2 regions of the Actinoplanes sp. CA-030573 genome follow, and region 1 is predicted to be linked to the other one. Evidence: riboswitches for the same ligand, from Rfam matches in the RefSeq annotation. Region 1 holds a riboswitch; the other holds the start of a gene.
What was found. A riboswitch is a leader RNA that binds a small molecule or an ion and turns the genes downstream of it on or off. The one in region 1 is predicted to bind ZMP and ZTP.
Positions count from the first base shown of each region.

Region 1 (3,396 bases):
GCCGATCGACCGCTGCCTGATCGCGCACCCCGCCATCCAGGGGTTGGACCTGCTCGAGCGGTCCTGGCCGGACGACGACGCGGTCGAGGCGGTCGCCTCCGCCGGCGGTGACGTCGCCGTGCAGACCCGCCCGTCCGGCGGCGGCACCCTTCCGTTCGACGACCTCCTCGATGCGCCGGTCGCCACCCGTGGACCGTCGGCCGGGCCGGCGGAGGTCGTGGAGAAGGCGGTGGGCCGGCGCTGGTCGCTGCCGCCCGAGAGCTTCTGGCAGATCCACCCGGCCGCCGCCGACACGCTGGCCGGCGCCGTGCTCGACCTGCTCGCCCCGGCGCCGGGCGAGGTCTCCTGGGACCTCTACGGCGGCGCCGGCCTCTTCGCCGCGGCCGTGACCGAGCGGACCGGCGCCCGCACCACGCTGGTCGAGTCGTCCCCGCTGGGGTGCGCCGCGGCCCGGGCCAACCTCACCGACCTGCCCACGGTCGAGGTCGTGGAGGCCCGGGTCGAGCCCGCCCTGCACCGCCGCCGGGTCACCGGGCCGGTCGACCTGGTGGTGCTGGACCCGCCGCGCGCCGGCGCCGGCGCCCGGGTCGTGAAGGCAATCGCCGCGGCCCGGCCGCGTGCGGTGGCCTACGTGGCCTGCGACCCGGCCGCCCTGGCCCGCGACGTGGCCACCTTCCGGGCGGCCGGCTGGCGGCTGGCCGGGCTGCGCGCCTTCGACTGCTTCCCGATGACCCAGCACGTGGAGTGCGTCGCGCTGCTGGAACCCTAGTTCGCGCGCTCGGCGGCCTCGATGACGTTGCGGAAGAGCATGGCGACGGTGGTGGGGCCCACGCCGCCCACCCTAGGAGTGATGGCGCCGGCCACCTCGGCGCACGACTCGTCCACGTCGGGCAGCAGGCGGCGGCCCTCGTAGCGGACGCCGGCGCCGATGACGACGGCGCCGGGCTTCACGTGCTCGGGGCGGATGATGCCGGGGACGCCGGCCGCCGCGACCAGGATGTCGGCCCGCTGGGTGTAGCGGGGCCAGTCGGCCACGCCGGTGTGCACGACGGTGACGGCGGCGTTGGCGGTGGGGCGCTTCTGGGCCAGCAGCATCGCCAGCGGGCGGCCGAGCGTGGCGCCGCGGCCGAGGATGACGACCTCGCGGCCGGCGACCGGGATCTCGTAGTGGGCGAGCAGCGCCTCGATGCCGGCGGGGGTGCACGGGAGCGGGCCGGGCATGCCCAGCGCCAGGCGGCCCATGTTGAGCGGGTGCATGCCGTCGACGTCCTTGTCGGGGTCGAGGGTCAGCAGGGCGGCGTCGTAGTCGAGGTGGGCGGGGATCGGGTACTGGATGAGCACGCCGTGCACGGCCTTGTCGGCGTTGAACTCGGCGATCACCCGGAGCAGCTCGTCCTGGGTGGTGGCGGCCGGCAGGTGGCGGTGCGGCGAGTCGAAGCCGAGGTCGGCGGCCTGGCGCTGCTTGATGCGGATGTAGCCGGCGCTCGCGTCGTCGTCGCCGACCAGGATCGTGGCCAGGCTCGGCGTGATGCCCCGCTCGCGGAGGCGGGCCGCGCGGGCGGTGACGTCGGCGAGCACGGCCTCGGCGACGGGAGCGCCGGGCAGCAGGCGGGCGGTCGAAGGCATGAATATCTCCTCGGCACGGGAACCCAGGCGGTCGACTCCCGTGGCCGGCTCCCCGATGGTTGACCCATCCCTTGCCGCCAGTTGCGCAGGCGTTCAAGGATGCCATACCGACCGGGCTGTGAGGGAACTCACCGTTCGCGGCAATGTGCAGGTTGTGTGTAGGACCAGGCTCTGACCGTTCGCGCGGCGTGCGTGCACACGCAGCGCCGATAGACTTCGCAGCCATGAGCGAAGCCCACCCCGCCTCGACCGGCCTGCTGGCGTCCATCACCTGTCCGGGTGACCTCAAGCGCCTGACCCCCGAGCAGCTGACGCTGCTGGCCGCCGAGATCCGCGACTTCCTGGTGGCCAAGGTGTCGCGCACCGGCGGTCACCTCGGGCCCAACCTGGGCATCGTGGAGACGACGCTGGCGCTGCACCGGGTCTTCGACTCCCCGCGGGACAGCCTGCTCTTCGACACCGGCCACCAGGCGTACGTGCACAAGATTGTCACCGGCCGCCAGGACGGCTTCGACCTGCTGCGCCAGCGCGGCGGGCTGTCCGGCTACCCGAGCCAGGCCGAGAGCGAGCACGACCTGATCGAGAACTCGCATGCCTCGACCGCTCTCTCCTACGCCGATGGCATGTCGAAGGCGTACGCGCTGCGGGGTGAGGATCGCCATGTGGTGGCGGTGGTCGGCGACGGCGCGCTCACCGGCGGCATGTGCTGGGAGGCGCTCAACAACATCGCGGCCGCGAAGAACCGGCTGGTCATCGTCGTCAACGACAACGGGCGCTCGTACGCGCCGACGATCGGCGGGCTGGCCGACCACCTGTCGACGCTGCGGCTCAACCCGGGCTACGAGCGGGTGCTCGACCTGGTGAAGGAAGCGCTCGGCTCGACGCCGGTGGTGGGCAAGCCGGTCTACGAGGTGCTGCACGCGGTCAAGAAGGGCATCAAGGACGCGGTCAGCCCGCAGCCGATGTTCGAGGACCTCGGCCTGAAGTACATCGGGCCGGTCGACGGCCACGACGTGGAGGCGATGGAGTCGGCGCTGCGGCGGGCCAAGGGCTTCAACGCGCCGGTCATCGTGCACGCGGTGACCCGCAAGGGCTACGGCTACCGGCCGGCCGAGCTCGACGAGGCCGACCGCCTGCACGGCCCGGGCAGCGCCTTCGACGTCGAGACCGGCAAGCTGCTGGCCAAGCCGTCGGTGAAGTGGACGCACGTCTTCGCCGAGGAGCTGGTGAAGATCGCCGACGAGCGGCCGGACATCGTCGGCATCACCGCCGCCATGGCCGAGCCGACCGGCATCGCCGCGCTCGCCCGCAAGCACCCCGACCGGGTCTACGACGTGGGCATCGCCGAGCAGCACGCCGCCACCAGCGCGGCCGGCCTGGCGATGGGCGGGCTGCACCCGGTCGTCGCCGTCTACGCCACGTTCCTCAACCGCGCCTTCGACCAGGTGCTGCTCGATATCGCCATGCACCGGCTGCCGGTCACCATCGTGCTCGACCGCGCGGGCGTCACCGGGCCGGACGGCCCGAGCCACTACGGCATCTGGGACATGAGCGTCTTCGGCGTGGTGCCGGGCCTGCGCATCGCGGCGCCGCGCGACGCGGACACCCTGCGCGAGGAGCTGCGCGAGGCGGTCGCGGTCGACGACGGGCCGACGATCGTACGGTTCCCGACCGGGTCCGTGGCGCCCGCGACTCCCGCCGTGCGCCGCCTCGGCCAGGTCGACGTGCTGCGCGAGAGCGACCGGAAGGACGTCCTCCTGATCGCGGTCG
Region 1 covers NZ_CP192038.1:8,421,093-8,424,488, reverse strand. Annotated here, with positions in the region: gene ACQP2F_RS38840 (class I SAM-dependent RNA methyltransferase) at 1-769, shown strand, start outside; gene ACQP2F_RS38835 (bifunctional 5,10-methylenetetrahydrofolate dehydrogenase/5,10-methenyltetrahydrofolate cyclohydrolase) at 766-1,626, opposite strand; ZMP/ZTP riboswitch at 1,641-1,721, opposite strand; gene dxs (1-deoxy-D-xylulose-5-phosphate synthase) at 1,851-3,396, shown strand, end outside.

Region 2 (3,396 bases), 2.1 Mb from region 1:
CTGACCCGATCGGCCAAGGCCGGGTCGAGGTGGTACTTGGCCTTCGACCCCTCGGCCGGCGTCGTGTTGGCCAGGACCGTGTGGATCAGCTCGGCGATCTGGTCCATCTCGTCGGCGCCGAGGCCGCGCGAGGTCAGCGCCGGCGTGCCGATCCGGATGCCGGAGGTGTACCAGGCGCCGTTCGGGTCCTGCGGGATCGCGTTGCGGTTGGTGACCACGCCCGAGTCGAGCAGGGCCTGCTCGGCCTGGCGGCCGGTGAGGCCGAACGGGTGCACGTCGAGCAGCACGAGGTGGTTGTCGGTGCCGCCGCTGACCAGCTGGACGCCGCGCGAGAGCAGACCCTCGGCGAGCGCCTGGCTGTTGTCGACGATCTTCTGGGCGTACGTGGCGAAGGATGGCTGCCGGGCCTCGGCGAACGCGATCGCCTTCGCCGCCATCACGTGCGACAGCGGGCCGCCGAGCACCATCGGGCAGCCGCGGTCGACCTGCGCGGCGAGCGACTCCTGGGCGAGGACCGCACCACCGCGCGGGCCACGCAGGCTCTTGTGCGTGGTGGTGGTGACGATGTGCGCGTGCTCGACCGGGTTGTAGTCGCCGGTGAAGACCTTGCCCGCGACCAGGCCGGCGAAATGCGCCATGTCGACCATGAAGGTGGCGCCGACCTCATCGGCGATCTCGCGCATGGTGGCGAAGTTCACCTTGCGGGGGTACGCCGAATAGCCGCCCACGATGATCAGCGGCTTGAACTCGCGCGCGACCGAGCGCAGGGCCGCGTAGTCGATCTGACCGGTGGCCGGGTCGACGCCGTAGCTGCGCTGGTCGAACATCTTGCCCGAGATGTTGGGCCGGAAGCCGTGGGTGAGGTGACCGCCGGCGTCGAGCGACATGCCGAGCATGCGCTGGTTGCCGAAGGCCGCCCGCAGCTCGGCCCACTCGGCGTCGGTCAGGTCGTTGATCTGCCGCTTCTCGAACTTCTTCAGGTACGGCACCTCGACCCGGTCGGCCAGGATCGCCCAGTACGCGACCAGGTTGGCGTCGATGCCGGAATGCGGCTGCACGTAGGCGTAGGGCGCGCCGAACAGGGCCTTGGCGTGCTCGACGGCGACCGCCTCGACGGTGTCGACGTTCTGGCAGCCGGCGTAGAAGCGGCGGCCGATGGTGCCCTCCGCGTACTTGTCGGAGAGCCAGTTGCCCATGGCGAGCAGGACCGCCGGGGAGGCGTAGTTCTCACTGGCGATCAGCTTCAGGGACTCGCGCTGGTCGGTCAGCTCCTTGGCGATCGCGTCGGCGATGCGCGGCTCGACCGACCGGACCACCTCGAGGGCGGAGCGGAAGGCGGCGGATTCGGCGTTCAGCTCAGGCATGGGACCTCCCTATCACAGGTCAGAGGCCCAGGCGCACGGCGGTCGTCAGGGTGACGGGGCCGCTCCACGATGGTTCCCCATCCGAACGCGCCAGTCACGGCCCGTCGGTGAGCATACCGGCGTCGGCGGGCCAGTTCACCCCCGTCAGCTCCTGCGAGGTGTCCCACAGCCGCTTCGCCAATACTGGATCTTGCGCGGCCGCGGACGGCGAGACCAGAACCGGCTTCCCGGTGAACTCGCCCCACCCGCCGGGCCCGAAATACTCGCCGCCACGAACGGCGGGGTCGGTAGCGGCGCGGAGAACCGGTTGCGCGCCTGCCTCCGCGCTCTGGATCAACCACGAGAAGACCCAGCGCGTACGGCGTGCGGTGACGAACCGGAAATGCCAGGGACTCGTACGCATCAGGCTCGTGCGCGCCGCCCCGGGATGGGCCGCCACGCTGGTCAGCCACGGGACCCGCCGCCCGAGCTCGGCCGCGAAGAGCAAGTTCGCGAGCTTGGACATCGCGTACGCGTTCATGGCGTGATAGCCCCGCTCCCAGGCGAGATCCTCGAACCGGATGACCCCTCGTTTGTGCCCGTTGCTGCTGACCGTCACGACACGCGGCTCGCTGCCGGCGGCCAGCCGGTCGAGCAGCAGCCCGGTCAGCGCGAAGTGCCCGAGGTGGTTGACCCCGAACTGCTGCTCGAAGCCGTCGCGCGTCCGGCCGTACGGCGGAATCATCAGCCCCGCATTGTTGATCAGCAGATCGAGCCGGTCGTGCCGCTCGTGAAATTCGGCGGCCGCTCGCCTGATCACCGTCAGGTCGGCGAGGTCGAGCCGCAGCGGCTCGGCACCGATCGCCTCCGCCGCCGCATCCGGCGCGCGGCCGGCCACGATCACCGTCGCGCCCCGCCCGGCCAGCTCGCGTGCGGTCCGGAAGCCGATGCCGGACGTCGCGCCGGTGATCAGTGCGATGCGGCCGTTCTGGTCCGGGACGATACCCATGATGGCGCCTCCTATAATCGGGACGGGCATCCCGAATATACGGGACGGCTATCCCGCTTAGCTAGAGGAGGCGTCCGCCGATGCGTGCCGACGCGGAGCGCAACCGGGCCAAGGTGATCGAGGCGGCGATGGCCGCATTCGCCGAAGAGGGCCTGTCGGTGACGGTCGCCGAGGTCGGTCGCCGGGCCGGCGTCGGCACCGGCACGGTGAGCCGCCACTTCCCGACCAAGGAGGCGCTGTACGAGGCGATCGTCCTGACCCGGGTCGAGGAGATCGTCGGCGAGGCCGAGCGCCTGCTGACCGTGGCGCCGGGCGGCGAGGCGTTCTACCGCTTCTTCGCCTACATGGTCGGCCAGGCCGCAGCCAACCGGGGCCTGGCCGAGGCCCTGGCCGGCGGCGGCTTCGACATCGAGGCCGCGGCCGCCCGCACCGGCCGCGGCCTCGACAAGGTCGAGCAGCGCCTGTTGACCGAGGCGCAGGAGGCCGGCGCCGTACGCGCCGACGTCACCCGGGACGACATGAAGGCCCTGCTCGGCGCCTGCCTGGCCGCCCCCGACCGGGCGCGGATGATCGAGATCGTGACGGCCGGTTTGCGGCCCTGACGCTTTTCGGCCGCCATGACGGATCTGGAGACCAAGGTCTTCGGCCGGTTCACCGCACCTCGGCCAATGGCACGCCCGCGGCTGGTGAACGCCCGCGGTGACACCGCATCGTACGTCCCGACCAGACGTCCGGGATCCGCCTGTTGTCCGTTTCGGACCGCCTGAGGCCGTGCAATCCTTCTTGTACCAGCAGCGACAGGAGCCCGCGATGGCCGATCCCTTCACCCTCGCCGCTGTCGGGGGCGCCGTACCACGGCAGGCGCTGGACATCGGCGTTTCCGGCGAGGCCACGGTCCACGAGGTCGACGGTTACGTGGCCGTCGGCGCCGACATCGACTCAGTCGGATGAACCGAAACTCCGGCACGAACGGATCCGGAAGCGTCGTAATTCGACGCTGGTTACTGAACGAAATCGCCGACTGGGCTTCACGACCGGACAGTC
Region 2 covers NZ_CP192038.1:564,385-567,780, reverse strand. Annotated here, with positions in the region: gene ACQP2F_RS02600 (glycine hydroxymethyltransferase) at 1-1,364, opposite strand, end outside; ZMP/ZTP riboswitch at 1,383-1,472, opposite strand; gene ACQP2F_RS02595 (oxidoreductase) at 1,459-2,352, opposite strand; gene ACQP2F_RS02590 (TetR/AcrR family transcriptional regulator) at 2,433-2,954, shown strand; gene ACQP2F_RS02585 (hypothetical protein) at 3,163-3,303, shown strand; gene ACQP2F_RS02580 (YncE family protein) at 3,300-3,396, shown strand, end outside.
Region 2: linked by a shared signal. The riboswitch ahead of ACQP2F_RS02600 (glycine hydroxymethyltransferase) and the one ahead of ACQP2F_RS38835 (bifunctional 5,10-methylenetetrahydrofolate dehydrogenase/5,10-methenyltetrahydrofolate cyclohydrolase) in region 1 are both predicted to bind ZMP and ZTP.